One region of the Streptomyces sp. PKA51 genome, then DNA from elsewhere that is predicted to be linked to it. Evidence: riboswitches for the same ligand, from Rfam matches in the RefSeq annotation. Region 1 holds a riboswitch; the other holds the start of a gene.
The links. Region 1 has a riboswitch for S-adenosylmethionine ahead of thrC (threonine synthase). Riboswitches for the same ligand answer to the same signal wherever they lie in the genome.
Positions count from the first base shown of each region.

Region 2: another riboswitch for S-adenosylmethionine. It lies ahead of AC27L3_RS25120 (aminotransferase class V-fold PLP-dependent enzyme); the one in region 1 lies ahead of thrC (threonine synthase).

Region 1 covers NZ_BAAJPZ010000013.1:148,855-156,376, reverse strand. The annotation lists gene groL (chaperonin GroEL) at 1-1,280, opposite strand, end outside; gene AC27L3_RS20395 (cold-shock protein) at 1,620-1,823, opposite strand; gene AC27L3_RS20390 (ubiquitin-like small modifier protein 1) at 2,239-2,514, opposite strand; gene thrC (threonine synthase) at 2,609-3,892, opposite strand; SAM riboswitch class I at 3,910-4,057, opposite strand; gene AC27L3_RS20380 (glucosyl-3-phosphoglycerate synthase) at 4,240-5,187, shown strand; gene AC27L3_RS20375 (alpha,alpha-trehalose-phosphate synthase (UDP-forming)) at 5,229-6,707, shown strand; gene otsB (trehalose-phosphatase) at 6,889-7,522, opposite strand, start outside.
Region 2 covers NZ_BAAJPZ010000022.1:29,568-37,089, reverse strand. The annotation lists gene qcrB (cytochrome bc1 complex cytochrome b subunit) at 1-1,304, shown strand, start outside; gene trpD (anthranilate phosphoribosyltransferase) at 1,460-2,524, shown strand; SAM riboswitch class IV at 2,603-2,718, shown strand; gene AC27L3_RS25120 (aminotransferase class V-fold PLP-dependent enzyme) at 2,846-4,207, shown strand; gene AC27L3_RS25115 (Lrp/AsnC ligand binding domain-containing protein) at 4,212-4,493, opposite strand; gene AC27L3_RS25110 (rhomboid family intramembrane serine protease) at 4,490-5,221, opposite strand; gene AC27L3_RS25105 (NYN domain-containing protein) at 5,437-6,789, shown strand; gene AC27L3_RS25100 (C40 family peptidase) at 7,012-7,522, shown strand, end outside.

The DNA.
Region 1 (7,522 bases):
AGCTTCTCGAAGACCGAGGAAGCCTGGAGCAGGGCCACGCCACCACCGGCGACGATGCCCTCCTCGACGGCGGCCTTGGCGTTGCGGACGGCGTCCTCGATGCGGTGCTTGCGCTCCTTGAGCTCCACCTCGGTGGCGGCACCGGCCTTGATGACGGCCACGCCGCCGGCCAGCTTCGCCAGGCGCTCCTGCAGCTTCTCGCGGTCGTAGTCGGAGTCGCTGTTCTCGATCTCGGCGCGGATCTGGTTGACGCGGCCCTGGACCTGGTCGCTGTCACCGGCACCGTCGACGATGGTCGTCTCGTCCTTGGTGATGACGACCTTGCGGGCGCGGCCGAGCAGGTCGAGACCGGCGTTCTCCAGCTTGAGGCCGACCTCCTCGGAGATGACCGTGCCACCGGTGAGGATGGCGATGTCGCCGAGCATGGCCTTGCGGCGGTCGCCGAAGCCCGGGGCCTTGACGGCGACGGACTTGAAGGTGCCGCGGATCTTGTTGACGACCAGGGTCGACAGGGCCTCGCCCTCGACGTCCTCGGCGATGATCAGCAGCGGCTTGCCCGACTGCATGACCTTCTCCAGCAGCGGGAGCAGGTCCTTGACCGAGGAGATCTTGGAGTTGGCGATGAGGATGTAGGGGTCCTCGAGGACGGCCTCCATGCGCTCCATGTCGGTCGCGAAGTACGCCGAGATGTAGCCCTTGTCGAAGCGCATGCCCTCGGTGAGCTCGAGCTCGAGGCCGAAGGTGTTGGACTCCTCGACGGTGATGACGCCTTCCTTGCCGACCTTGTCCATGGCCTCGGCGATGAGCTCGCCGATCTGGGTGTCGGCGGCGGAGATGGAGGCGGTGGAGGCGATCTGCTCCTTGGTCTCCACGTCCTTGGCCTGCTCGAGCAGGGCGGCGGAGACGGCCTCGACGGCCTTCTCGATACCGCGCTTGAGGGCCATCGGGTTGGCACCCGCGGCCACGTTGCGCAGACCCTCGCGGACCAGCGCCTGGGCGAGGACGGTCGCGGTCGTCGTGCCGTCACCGGCGACGTCGTCCGTCTTCTTCGCGACCTCCTTGACCAGCTCGGCGCCGATCTTCTCGTACGGGTCCTCGAGCTCGATCTCCTTGGCGATGGACACACCATCGTTGGTGATCGTGGGGGCGCCCCACTTCTTCTCGAGGACGACGTTCCGGCCCTTGGGGCCGAGGGTGACCTTGACGGCGTCGGCGAGCTGGTTCATCCCGCGCTCGAGACCGCGCCGTGCCTCCTCGTCGAACGCGATGATCTTGGCCATGTGAAGTGGTCCTCCCAGGACGGGGTGGATTGCTCCGGACCGCGCTGGCGCCCGCGACGGACGGCCTGCTTGCCCCGCGGTTCCTTGCCCCGCTTGGCCCGCGACCTCACCGACGGTCCAAATCTGTCACTCTCACCTGGAGAGTGCTAAGCCCAATGATTAGCACTCGCACCCTGAGAGTGCAAGGCCGCCCTACCGGTGCAGCCTGCCCCGCCGGGCCCGGCGTCACACGTGGTGCCCAAGGGTGCCCGCAACACGCGAGGGGCCCGCGTCGTGATGACGCGAGCCCCTCGGCGAGCTTCAGTGAGCTTGAGTGAGCCGGTGGTCGATGCGCACCGATCAGGCGGTCACCTTGACCATGTCCGCCTGCGGCCCCTTCTGGCCCTGCGAGATCTCGAACTCGACCCGCTGCCCCTCCTCGAGGGTGCGGTAACCGTCCATCTGGATCGCGCTGTAGTGGACGAATACATCCGCACCACCGTCGACCGCGATGAAGCCGTACCCCTTCTCCGCGTTGAACCACTTGACGGTGCCCTGAGCCATGCCTAACTCCCCTATTACTGGCCCTTGCACAGGACCGCACTTCGCGGACCCGGGTCAGACCTCACCCCCAGACAGGGTGGGGGTGTGCGCCGGAACGCGTCGACCGCGGCTGAATGTATCTGCACGGATGCCGTCTGCAACAGGTCACTCGGACGAGAAATCCGGCGGCGGCCGATCGGTTATTCGTACCGATTTCCACAGCTTCCCGGGCAAGTCGGACCGGGCAAAACGCCACCAACCCGGCAGATCGCATCCTCGCATTGGGCGCAACTTGACGGGTTCTCGTACGCACTCGGCAGTGACGCCAGAGGGGGAACGCCCCAACTGTAGCGCGCTTCAACAGACGGAATCGCCCCGTCCGCTTTACGGACGGGGCGATTCCGTCTGCTTGCCGAGCGTGCTCGCGCGGGGCCGCTCAGCCGCCCGCGACGGCGGGAATGATCGAGACGCCGGCCCCGTCGGGCGTGGCCGTGCCCAGGCCGTCCTCGAAGCGGACGTCGTCGTCGTTCACGTAGACGTTCACGAAGCGGCGCAGCTTGCCGGCGTCGTCGAGCACCCGGCCGGCGATGCCGGGGTGGTTCGCCTCCAGGGAGGCGATCACCTCGCCGAGAGTGGCTCCGTCGGCGGTGACCTCCGCCTGCCCGGCGGTGTAGGTGCGCAGGATGGTGGGGATGCGGACGGTGACGCTCATGGGTATGCCTCAGCCTTCTGTGTGTCGTGTGAGGTGAGCGGTGTGAGGTGAGCGGTGTGAGTGAAGAGAGGGACGCCCATTCGGGCGAAGGGCCCTACCGGCCCTGCAGGCCCGCCGCGCGGAAGGCGTCGAGCGTCGGGCGGATCGTGGCCGTCGGCCCCGCCGCCACCGCGTCGAGCGTCTTGAGCCCGTCCCCCGTGTTGAGCACGACCGTGGTCAGCTCCGGGTCCAGCGCGCCGCTCGCGAGCAGCTTGCGCGTCACGCCCACCGTCACCCCGCCCGCGGTCTCGGCGAAGATGCCCTCCGTCCGGGCGAGCAGCCGGATCGCGTCGACGACCGCCGCGTCGTCGACGTCCTCCACGCCGCCGCCGGTGCGCCGGGCGATGTCGAGCACGTAGATACCGTCGGCCGGGTTGCCGATCGCCAGGGACTTGGCGATGGTGTCCGGCCGTACCGGCCGCACCACCTCGTGCCCCGCCTTGAAGGCCCGGGAGACCGGGGCGCAGCCCTCGGCCTGGGCGCCGAAGATCTTGTACGGGCGGTCCTCGACGAGCCCGAGCGCGACGAGCTCCCGCAGCCCCTTGTCGATCTTCGTCAGCTGGGAGCCGGAGGCGACCGGCACGACGATCTGGTCCGGCAGCCGCCAGCCGAGCTGCTCGCAGATCTCGTACGCGAGGGTCTTGGAGCCCTCCGCGTAGTACGGGCGGAGGTTGACGTTGACGAAGCCCCAGCCCTCGCCGAGCGGATCGCCGATGAGCTCGGAGCAGAAGCGGTTGACGTCGTCGTACGTGCCCTCGATGCCGACGAGGTCGCCGCCGTAGACCGCGGCCATGACGACCTTGCCGGCCTCCAGGTCGTGCGGGATGAACACGCACGAGCGCAGGCCCGCGCGGGCCGCGGCCGCGCCGACGGCGCCGGCGAGGTTCCCGGTGGAGGAGCAGGACAGGGTGGTGAAGCCGAAGGCGCGCGCCGCCTCGACGGCGACGGCGACGACGCGGTCCTTGAAGGAGTGCGTGGGGTTGCCGGAGTCGTCCTTGACGTACAGGCCGCCGGTCACGCCGAGTTCGCGGGCGAGGTTGTCGGCCTTGACGAGCCTGGTGAGGCCGGGCTCGAGGTTGGGCCGTTCGGCGACGTCCGCGGCGACGGGCAGCAGCGGCGCGTACCGCCAGATGCTGGCGGGGCCGGCCTCGATGCACCGGCGCAGCTCCTCGGGGTCGCCCTGGGGCAGCTCGTAGGCCACTTCCAGCGGTCCGAAGCAGGAGGCGCAGGCGAAGACGGGGCCGAGGGGGGAACGCTCCCCGCACTCGCGGCAGGAGAGCGCGACGGCGGACCCGAAAGAAGATGTGACGGTACGACTTTCAACGGCTTCGACGGCCATGGAGGCGAGGCCCTTTCTCCTCATCTTCCTCGCGGCGCACCTCGCCGCGAGACGGAATTGGCACCTTCCCCGCCGGGAGCCTCGCGTCCTGCTGCGGACGAAAGACCGGCTGGAGGGTTGCCGGGGCTTCATCGGGCCGTGTCCCTCTGCCCCTCTGGATGAGCGGTATGGCGCTGGGCGGACCCAGGCATTTGTGCGCGGCACGACCCCGACATAGGACGGCCGTCCGCGTTGTTCAAGACTGTAACGGAAGGGGCGGCCGCAGCAGAGGGCCGTCCGAACCGCGAGATGCGTCACACGGGCGCATCGGCGACCATCGAGACGATGCACAGCAGGGAGTCCTACACGTGCTGGATGAGGTGGAGCGCTGGCTGGCCCAGCGGTCCTGGTCCGCAGCCGATCGTCCGCTCGACCGGCTTCTCGCTGCCAAACGCGGCTCGGGCACCACGGTCAGCGTCGTACTGCCGGCGCTGAACGAGGAGGCCACGGTCGGCGCCATAGCGGCGACGATCCGCCGCGAGCTGATGACGGACGCCGTCCCGCTCGTGGACGAGCTGGTGGTGCTGGATTCCGGCTCCACCGACCGTACGGCGGAGGAGGCGGCGGCGGCCGGGGCGCGCGTGGTGCACCGCGACGAGGTGCTGCCGCGGATCCCCGCCCTGCCCGGCAAGGGCGAGGTCCTGTGGCGCTCGCTGCTGGTCACCACCGGTGACATCGTCTGCTTCGTCGACGCCGATCTGCGGGACTTCTCCGCCACGTTCGTCTCCGGCATCGTCGGCCCGCTGCTGACCGACCCGGAGGTGCAGTTCGTCAAGGGGATGTACGACCGTCCCCTCGGCGAGGCCCCCGGCCAGGGCGGCCGGGTCACCGAGCTGGTCGCCCGCCCGCTGCTGAACCTGCACTGGCCGCAGCTCGCCGGCTTCGTCCAGCCGCTGGGCGGCGAGTACGCGGCCCGCCGCTCGCTGCTGGAGCGGCTGCCCTTCCCCGTGGGGTACGGCGTGGAGCTCGGCCTGCTCGTCGACGCCCTGCACACGGTGGGCCTGGACGCCCTCGCCCAGGTCGACGTCGGCGAGCGCAAGCACCGCCACCAGGACGGCCGCGCGCTCGGCCGGATGGCGGCGACCATCTACCGCACGGCACAGCTGCGCCTGGCCCGCGGCCACCTCGTACGGCCCGCGCTGACCCAGTTCGAGCGAACGGCGGAGGGTTTCGTCCCGCGCACGTACCCCGTCGACACGGAGGAGCGGCCCCCGATGGCCGGAATCCCGGAGTACGCCCGCCGGCATGCCGCGTAAGCGTACGTTTGAGCGGTTCTCCCGGGGGCAAGGCTGGCGACATGGTCGTTGAGCACACCCACACCGCCCCCGGCACGGCACCCATCGTGGTCGCCTCCAACCGCGGCCCGGTCTCCTACCGGCTCGGCGAGGACGGCACCCTGCACGCGGGCCGCGGCGGCGGCGGGCTGGTCTCGGGGCTGAGCGCGATCGGCCCGGACGCCGGGGCGGTGTGGGTCTGCGCGGCCCTCGGCGAGGGCGACCGGCTCGCCGCCCGGCGCGCCGGGCGCAGACTGGCCGCCGCCGACACCGGCGAGCAGCCGGTGCGGATGCTCGACATCCCCTCCGCCACCTTCGCCGCCGCCTACAACGGCGTGGCCAACTCCGTCCTGTGGTTCCTGCACCACATGCTCTGGCAGACCCCGCTCGAACCCTCCTTCGACAGCGGGTTCCGCGAGCAGTGGGCCCAGTACGAGGCGTACAACACCGCCTTCGCCGACGCCGTCGCCGAGGAGGCCGCCGAGGGCGCCTGCGTCCTCGTCCAGGACTACCACCTCACCCTCGTGCCCGGGCTGCTCCGCGCCCGCCGCCCCGACCTGCGCATCGGCCACTTCTCCCACACCCCGTGGGCCCCGCCCGACTACTACCGCCTGCTGCCCGACGACATCGCCGAACAGGTGCTGCGCGGCATGCTCGGCGGCGACCGGGCGGCCTTCCTCACCCGCCGCTGGGCCGAGTCCTTCGCCGCCTGCTGCACGAGCGTGCTGCCCGGCGCGGAGATCCTGCGCGAGGCCGACGGCACCGCCGCGGCCGTCCGCTTCGAGGACCGCACCACCCGGCTCGGCGTGCACGGGCTCGGCGCCGACGCCGAGTTCCTGCGCGCCCGCGCGCACCGGCCGGACGTCGAGGAGTGGATCGACCGGCTGCGCGAGCAGATCGGCCCCGACCGCAGCATCGTCCTGCGCGTCGACCGCACGGAGCTGTCCAAGAACATCGTGCGCGGCCTGCACGCCTACCGGCGCCTCCTGGAGGACCACCCCCAGTGGCGCGGCCGCGTCGTCCACCTCGCCTTCGCCTACCCCTCCCGGCAGGACCTGAAGGTCTACCGCGACTACACCGACGAGGTCCAGCGCGTCGCCCAGGAGATCAACTCCACCTTCGGCACGGACTCCTGGCAACCGGTCTCCCTGCAGGTCAAGGACGACTTCGCGCGCTCCCTCGCCGCCTACCGCATCGCCGACGTGGCCCTGGTCAACCCCATCCGCGACGGCATGAACCTCGTCGCCAAGGAGGTCCCCGTCGTCTCCGACCGCGGCTGCGCCCTCGTGCTCTCCCGCGAGGCCGGCGCCGCGGCGGAACTGGGCGACGACGCGCTGCTGGTGAACCCCTACGACGTGGAGGCGACGGCGCGCGCCCTGCACATGGCCCTGCTGATGGACCCGGCCGAGCGCGCGGAACGCACCAAACGCCTCTCCTCCGCAGCCACAGCCCTCCCCCCGGCCCGCTGGTTCACGGACCAACTGGCAGCACTGCGGAGGTAGGCGTGTTCCGGGGGCGGCGCCCCCGGCTGCCCGTTTTGCAGGCGGCCGGGCCGCTGCCCGGTTGTGGGCAGGCGTGCCGCTGGGGGCACCTCCCAGCGGTAGCTGGGGGAGGCACGGGTGGGCACAAACCCGGCCCACCGGCCCGCACCACCCCGCGGCAGCCCACGGCAGCCCGCGCCGCTCAGCCGAGCTTGTCGGCCAGCGCCGTCAACAGCTCCACCACACCCGACGGCCCGTCCACGACAAGATCCGCCCGCTCCGCCAGCACCGTCACCTCCGCACTGCCACTGCACACGAGCGTCCCCGCCACCCCTTCCCCCCGCAGCTCCTCCACCGCCGCGAAGGCGGCCACGTCGCCGAGGTCGTCGCCGGCGTACAGCACGGCGCGGGCGCCGGTCTCGCGGAGGTAGCCGGCGAGGGCGACGCCCTTGTCCACACCGGGCGGGCGCAGTTCGAGCACGTACCGCCCGGGCTCGACGATCAGCCCGTGCCGTTCGGCGAGCGCCGCGAGCGGCGCGCGCAGCGCCTCGAAGGCGGCCTGCGGGTCGGTGGCGCGCCGGGTGTGCACGGCGATGGCCCGGCCCTTGTCCTCGGTCCAGGTGCCCTGCCACGTACCGGACGCGTCGAGCACGCCGGGCAGCTCGGCCCGTACCGCCGCGACGCCCGGGTGCGGCGCCGGGGCGCGTACGGTGCCGGTGACCGCGTCCCAGCGCTCGGCGCCGTAGTGGCCGAGCACGACCAGGCGCTCCAGGCCGGGCACGCCGGCGAAGCCGCCGTGGCGCACCGCGGCCCCGGCGGGGCGGCCGGTGACGACG
Region 2 (7,522 bases), on a different contig from region 1:
TGCTCATCCGGCAGATCCACCACTGGGCGGCGCTGATCTTCCTCGCCGGCATGTTCGTGCACATGATGCGCGTCTTCTTCACCGGTGCGTTCCGCAAGCCGCGTGAGGTCAACTGGCTGTTCGGCTTCCTGCTGTTCGTCCTCGGCATGTTCACCGGCTTCACCGGTTACTCGCTGCCGGACGACCTGCTGTCGGGCACCGGTGTCCGCTTCATGGAGGGCGCCATCCTGTCCGTGCCGGTCGTCGGCACGTACATCTCGATGTTCCTGTACGGCGGCGAGTTCCCCGGCTCGGACTTCGTGCCGCGGTTCTTCTCGATCCACGTCCTGCTGCTGCCGGGCATCATGCTCGGCCTGCTGGTGGCGCACCTGATCCTGGTCTTCTACCACAAGCACACGCAGTTCCCCGGTCCCGGCCGGAAGAACGAGAACGTGGTCGGCATGCCGCTGCTGCCGGTCTACATGGCCAAGGCCGGTGGCTTCTTCTTCCTGGTCTTCGGTGTGATCGCGGCCATCGCCGCCATCGCGACCATCAACCCGATCTGGGCGATGGGCCCCTACCGGCCGGACCAGGTCTCCACCGGCGCCCAGCCCGACTGGTACATGGGCTTCTCCGAGGGCCTCATCCGTGTGATGCCGGGCTGGGAGATCAACGTCTGGGGCCACACGTTCGTCCTGGGCGTGTTCATCCCGCTGGTGATCTTCCCGACGGTGCTGGCGGCCATCGCCGTCTACCCGTTCATCGAGTCCTGGGTCACCGGCGACAAGCGGGAGCACCACCTGCTGGACCGCCCGCGCAACGCCCCGACGCGCACCGCGTTCGGCGCCGCGTGGATCAGCTGGTACTTCGTGCTGCTGGTCGGTGGTGGCAACGACCTGTGGGCCACCCACTTCCACCTGTCGATCAACGCCATCACCTGGTTCGTCCGCGTCGGCTTCTTCGTGGTGCCGGTCCTGACGTTCATCGCCACCCGCCGCATCTGCCTCGGCCTGCAGCGTCGCGACAAGGACAAGGTGCTGCACGGTCGCGAGACCGGCATCATCAAGCGCCTGCCGCACGGTGAGTTCATCGAGGTCCACGAGCCGCTCTCGCAGGAGCAGCTGCACACCCTGACCTCGCACGAGCAGCCCAAGCCGCTCGAGCTGGAGCCGGCGGTGGACGAGAACGGTGTCGCCCGCAAGGTCGGTGCCGGCCAGAAGCTCCGCGTGAAGCTCTCCAAGGGCTTCTACGGCGAGGGGACCCAGATCCCCAAGCCCACCGCGGAGGAGTACCGGGAGATCACCAGCGGTCACGGCCACCACTGATCCCCGCAGCTGATCACTGACGACTGATCGCCACGGCAGGAGCCCCGTCCAGCGCTTGGACGGGGCTCTTCGCCGTCCGGGGCCGGTCGATAGGCTGGACGCCAGACGGGGCCATGCGGAGCGCCCCGCCCCAGACCACTCCAGGAGTGTGGACCATGAACGTTGCGACCCCATCTGGCGGCGAGCGCTCGGTGGCCCCGTCCTGGCCGGGCATCCTGGAGGCCCTGCTGCGCGGAGTGGACCTCAGTGCCGACGACACGGCCTGGGCCATGGACCGGATCATGCGCGGGGCGGCCAGCGACGCCCAGATCGCCGGCTTCGCCGTGGCCCTGCGGGCCAAGGGCGAGACCGTCGCCGAGATCTCCGGCCTGGTCCGCGCCATGTACCGGCACGCGAACCTCATCGAGGTGCCCGGGCCCAGCGTGGACATCGTGGGCACCGGCGGCGACGGGGCCAAGACCGTCAACATCTCCACGATGTCCTCGATCGTCGTGGCGGGTACCGGCACCAAGGTCGTCAAGCACGGCAACCGCGCCGCCTCCTCCGCCAGCGGTTCCTCCGACGTCCTGGAGAAGCTGGGCGTCAACCTGGAGCTGACGCCCCGGCGGGTGGTGGAGGTCGCCGAGGAGGCCGGCATCACCTTCTGCAACGCCGTCAAGTTCCACCCCTCCCTGCGGCACGTCGCCCCGGCCCGCCGCGAACTGGGCATCCGGACGACCTTCAACGCGCTGGGCCCGCTGACCAACCCCGCCCGGGTGCGCGCCCAGGCCACCGGCGTCGCCGACGCCCGTATCGCGCCGGTGCTCGCCGGGGTGCTGGCCGAGCGCGGCTCGACGGCCCTGGTCTTCCGCGGCGACGACGGGCTGGACGAGCTGACCACCACCGCCACCTCGCGGGTGTGGGTCGTGCGCGACGGCCGGGTGCGCGAGGAGGCGTTCGACCCCCGCGAGGTGGGCCTCGACATCGTGCCGGTGGAGGCGCTGCGCGGCGCCGACGCCTCGTACAACGCCGACGTCGCCCGCCGCCTGCTCGCCGGCGAGACCGGCCCCGTACGGGAGGCGGTGCTGCTCAACTCCGCGGCGGCGCTGGTGGCCCTGGCGCCCACCGACGCGCCGTTGCCCGAGCAGATCCGTGCCGCCATGGCGCGGGCGGCCGAGTCCATCGACTCCGGTGCCGCCCTGCGCACGCTGGAGAAGTGGGTGGCGGCCAGCAACGCCTGACCCCTTTCCGGCCGGTGGTGTCTCGCCCCGTGGAACGACGGTTCCGCGGGGCGATCACGTATGCCATACTCCTGGCCAGGTCACGAGTGACAGCGTTTCGGCCCCGGCCTGCTGTCCGGCAACCCTCCTTCCGTGGCGGGGTGCCCCGGGTGATGACCGGGCCGCAGGCAGGACGTCTGCGGCAAGCGCGGATCCCTCGCCAGGGATCCTGGTCGTCGAGGGAGATCCTTCCGTGATGCAGCGAATGCGCTAGGGCTCGAAGAGCCCCTTCTCCGCGTACCCCTCTTCCTCTGCTCGCCTGTTCACGTACGGGAGTTCGCCATGCCTGCCGCCACCGTCGCCACCGAGAGTCCGGTTCGTCCCCCGCTGCCCGTTCTGGGCGGCGACATCCGCGTACCGCTCGTCACCGGGGGCGAGGTGACGTACGCGGCCCTCGACTACGCCGCCAGCGCCCCGGCCCTGCGCCGCGTGTGGGACGACGTCGCCGCCTACGCGCCGTACTACGGCAGCGTGCACCGCGGCGCCGGCTACCTCTCGCAGCTGTCCACCGACCTCTTCGAGAACAGCCGGGCCACCGTCGCCCGCTTCCTCGGCTGCCGCGAGGACGACCAGGTCGTCTTCACCCGCTCCACCACCGACTCCCTCAACCTGCTCGCGACCGTCCTGCCCGCCGGCTGCCGGGTGTTCGTCTTCGAGACCGAGCACCACGCCGCGCTGCTGCCCTGGGGCGAGGGCCGCGTCACCTGCCTGCCCGCACCCCGCACCCCCGCCGAGGCGGTCGCGACCCTGGAGCGGGCGCTGGCGGACCGCGAGCCCCACGGGCCCGCGCTGGTCTGCGTCACCGGCGCCTCCAACGTCACCGGGGAGTTGTGGCCCGTACGGGAGTTGGCGGCCGCGGCGCACGCCCACGGCGCGCGCATCGTGCTGGACGCCGCCCAACTCGCCCCGCACCACCCCGTGGACGTCCGGGACCTCGACGTCGACTGGGTGGCCTTCTCCGGCCACAAGCTCTATGCACCCTTCGGCTCCGGGGTGCTGGCCGGCCGCCCCGACTGGCTGCGCGAGGCCGAGCCGTACCTGGCCGGCGGCGGCGCCAGCCGCCGGGTCACCCGGCTCCCCGACGGCCGCCTGGAGACCGAGTGGCACACCACCACCGCCCGGCACGAGGCCGGTTCGCCCAACGTCATCGGCGCCTATGCCATCGCCTCCGCCTGCCGGGCGCTGACCGAGGCGGGTTTCGAGGGCCTCGTCGCGCGCGAGCGGCAGCTGGTGGCCCGGGTGCGCGAGGGCCTCGCCGAGGTGCCGGGCGTACGGGTGCTGTCGCTGTTCGGCCCCGACGCCCCGCGCGTGGGCGTGCTCTCCTTCGTCGTGGAGGGCTGGAACAGCTCGCACCTGGCCGCCGCGCTGTCCGCCGAGTACGGCATCGGGGTCCGCGACGGGCTCTTCTGCGCCCACCCGCTGGTGCGCACGCTGCTGGGCACCGGGCAGGAGGAGGCGGGGGAGTGCGGTGCGCCGGGCGAGGGCCGTGCGCACAGCGCCGTACGCATCAGCTTCGGCGCCGGTACGCCCGACGAGCACGTGGAGCGGTTCGTCAGGGCGGTGCGCGAACTGGTCGCACACGGCGCCAGGTGGCTCTACCGCACGGAGGGCGGCCGCTGCGTGCCGGCGCAGCGGGCGGCGTGAGGCGTCAGTTGTCCAGGCCGATGGCGAAGGCCGCTTCCAGGTCGTGCTGGGAGTAGGTGCGAAAGGCGATGTGCGTCTCCGTCGAGGTGACGCCGGCGACCTTGCTGATCCGGCCCGGGATGACGTCCGCCAGGTCGTCGTGCCGGGCCACCCGCACGATCGCGATCAGGTCGTAGGCGCCGGTGACCGAGTAGACCTCGCTCACGCCGTCCAGCGCGGCGATCGACTCGGCGATCTCGGGGATGCGGTCCACGTCGGTCTTGATGAGCACGATCGAGGTGATCACGTCGTTCTGTCTCCTTCGGTGGACCCGGTTTCGGTGGCCCCGGCTGCGGCCCTCACTCTAACCGCAGGCGTCGGGTGCACCCAGGCGTAGCCGAATCCGAGTGCGAATCCCAGCACGTGGGCGAGGTAGGCAACGCCCGGCCGCCCGGCCTCCGTGCCCGCCGCCAGCCACTGCAGGGCGAACCAGAACAGCAGCACGACCCAGGCGGGAAAGCGCAGAGGCAGGAAGAAGAGGAACGGGAAGAGGCTGGTCACCCGGGCCCTGGGGAAGAGATAGAGGAAAGCGCCGAGCACACCGGAGATGGCGCCGGACGCCCCCACCAGCGTGCGGTCGGAGCCGGCGTGCACGACCGCGTAACCGAGCAGGGCCAGATAGCCGGTGACGAGGTAGCACAGGGCGAAGGCGGCGTGTCCCAGGTGCGCCTCGGTCATGGCACCGAAGACGTAGAGGAAGAGCATGTTGCCCAGCAGGTGCAGCCAGTTGCCGTGCACGAACAGCGCGGTGAGCGGGGTGATCAGATGCGTGGGGGAACCGTGCCACAGCTCCGCCGGCACCACCCCCCAGCGCTGGAAGTACTCGGTCTGCGCGGTCAGCAGGGCGGTGCCGCTGCCGTAGGAGGGACTGAGGCCGGAGGCGGGGCCGGCGAGGAAGACCACCCCGCACACGGTCAGGAGCGTCCAGGTCACCCAGGGGGTGCCCGCCTTCCCGGGCGCGGCCGCTGCGATCATGACCAGATCATGTCGTACCGGGCGCAACCGGCACCAAGCGCCTCGCCGGGAGGCGGCCATGGGCCCGCACCACCGTGTCCGGCGGCCCGCAGGCCGTAGGGTTACGAAGAGCACTCGACGAGGACGGACGAGACCATGATCGAGCTGGTGGAGCGGCCGGGTGCGACGGCCTGAGGAACGGGAGCGGTGAAGCGGTGGTGGAGCACAGGGACGGCGTGGAGGCGGCCGGTGACGCCGGCGGCGCCGACGACGGTGTCCTGGAGGTGCTCGACCGCCCCCTGCCCGAGGGCATCAGGCGGCGCGTCATCGGGCTCGTCGCCGATGCCTTCGGTCAGCTGACGGTCGCGGAACTGCCCGCACAGCTGCGGCAGTACGCCCGGTTCACCCCGAGCCGGCGCGCGAAGTTCGCCGGCAACGCCATGGCCGCCGCCGTGGAGGGCGACGCCGCCTTCCGCCAGCGCATCGCCGCCAAGCTGCGCGAGAGCGGCTCCGAACTCGCCGAGGCCCTGGAATCCGGCGCCCCGCCCGCCGCCGCCGACCCCGAGGACGTGGCGGCCATGGCCTTCGTGCTGCGCCCGCCCGGCTGGGTCAAGCTGGTCACCGCCGCCGGCGAGGAGGCCGCCCGGGCCGGCGCCGAGCGCGCCGGCGAGGAGGCGCAGCGCGAGCTGCAGCGCCTGCGCGAGGAGCTCGCGACCGTACGGGCCGAGGCCCGCACCGAGGCCGAGCGGGCGCGCGCCGAGCTGGACGCGGCCCGCAAGGAGGCCGAGACGCTGCGCCGCAAGCTGCGCAGCGCCGACAGCGACGTGCGGCGCGGCGAGGCGGCCCTGCGCAAGGCCCACGAGGAGCTGGAGGCCGTGCGCGCCGAGGCCGCCACCGACAAGGCGGCGGCCCAGGGCGAGACGCGCCGCGTCAAGGCCCGGCTGGCCGAGGCCGAGGCGGCCCTGGAGGCCAGCCGCCGGGCGGCCCGCGAGGGCCGCAGCGTGGAGGACATGCGGCTGCGCCTGCTGCTGGACTCCGTGCTGGACGCCGCCCAGGGCCTGCGCCGCGAACTGGCGCTGCCCCCCGTCTCCGTACGCCCCGCGGACACCGTCGACGCGATGCGCCCGGGCACCATGTCGCCCAAGGACATCGCCACCCGCGCCCTGTCGGAGACCGATCCGGCCCTCCTCGACCAGCTGCTGGCGCTGCCTCAGACCCACCTGGTCGTCGACGGCTACAACGTGACCAAGACCGGCTATCCCACCATGCCGCTGGACAAGCAGCGGCTGCGGCTGCTGGGCGGCCTGGCCATGCTGGCCGCCCGCACCGGCGCCGAGGTGACCTGCGTCTTCGACGGTGCGGAGCTGGCGGCCCCGGTGCTGCTCGCGCCGCCGCGCGGGGTGCGGGTGCTCTTCAGCAAGCCCGGGGTGACGGCGGACGAGCTGATCCGCCAGCTGGTGCGGGCCGAACCGCCCGGCCGGCCGGTGGTGGTGGTCTCCACCGACCGCGAGGTGGCCGACGGCGTGGCCAAGGCGGGCGCCCGGCCGGTCTCATCGGCCCTGCTGCTCAAGCGACTTGCCCGTCCCTGATCGTCGCCCGTCGGCTACGGAACGTGTCCGGCAGGTAAAGGATGGGGTTCTGACGGAATTTTTTCGCTTGAGAATTTGAAAGGATCACATTCCGCTCACTAGGGTCGGGCCTCGAACCTTCACTCGGCGATCATTCATTCGGGATGGTGGTGAAGGTCCCGCCGTGCGCGCGCGACCGCGCGGCACCGCCGGCGGCCGAGGCAGATGAAGGAGCTCGACTCCGTGGCGTCCCACCGTCGTCCCAAGCAGCCGAGCCGCGCCCGTGCCGGCGTGCTGACCGCGACCGCCGCAGCGGCCGTCGCCCTCTCCGCGCAGGCGGCCCACGCCGATGCGCCCTCCACCTCGGATGCCAAGGCCAAGGTCGACAAGCTCTACGAAGAGGCGGAGCAGGCCACCGAGAAGTTCAACGGGGCCAAGGAGAAGCAGGAGAAGCTGGAGAAGGAGGTCGGCGACCTCCAGGACAAGGTGGCCCGCGGCCAGGAGGAGCTCAACAAGCTCCGCGCCGGCATCGGCGCCATGGCCACCGCCCAGTACCGCACCGGCTCCCTCGACCCCGCCCTGCAACTGCTGCTCTCCTCCGACCCCGAGAGCTACCTGCGCGACGCCTCCACCCTCGGCCAGCTCACCGCGAAGCAGGCCGAGACGCTGCGCCAGATAGCCGCCAAGCAGCGCAGCCTGAGCCAGCAGCGCGCCGAGGCCACCGGCAAGCTCGCCGACCTCGAATCCACCCGCA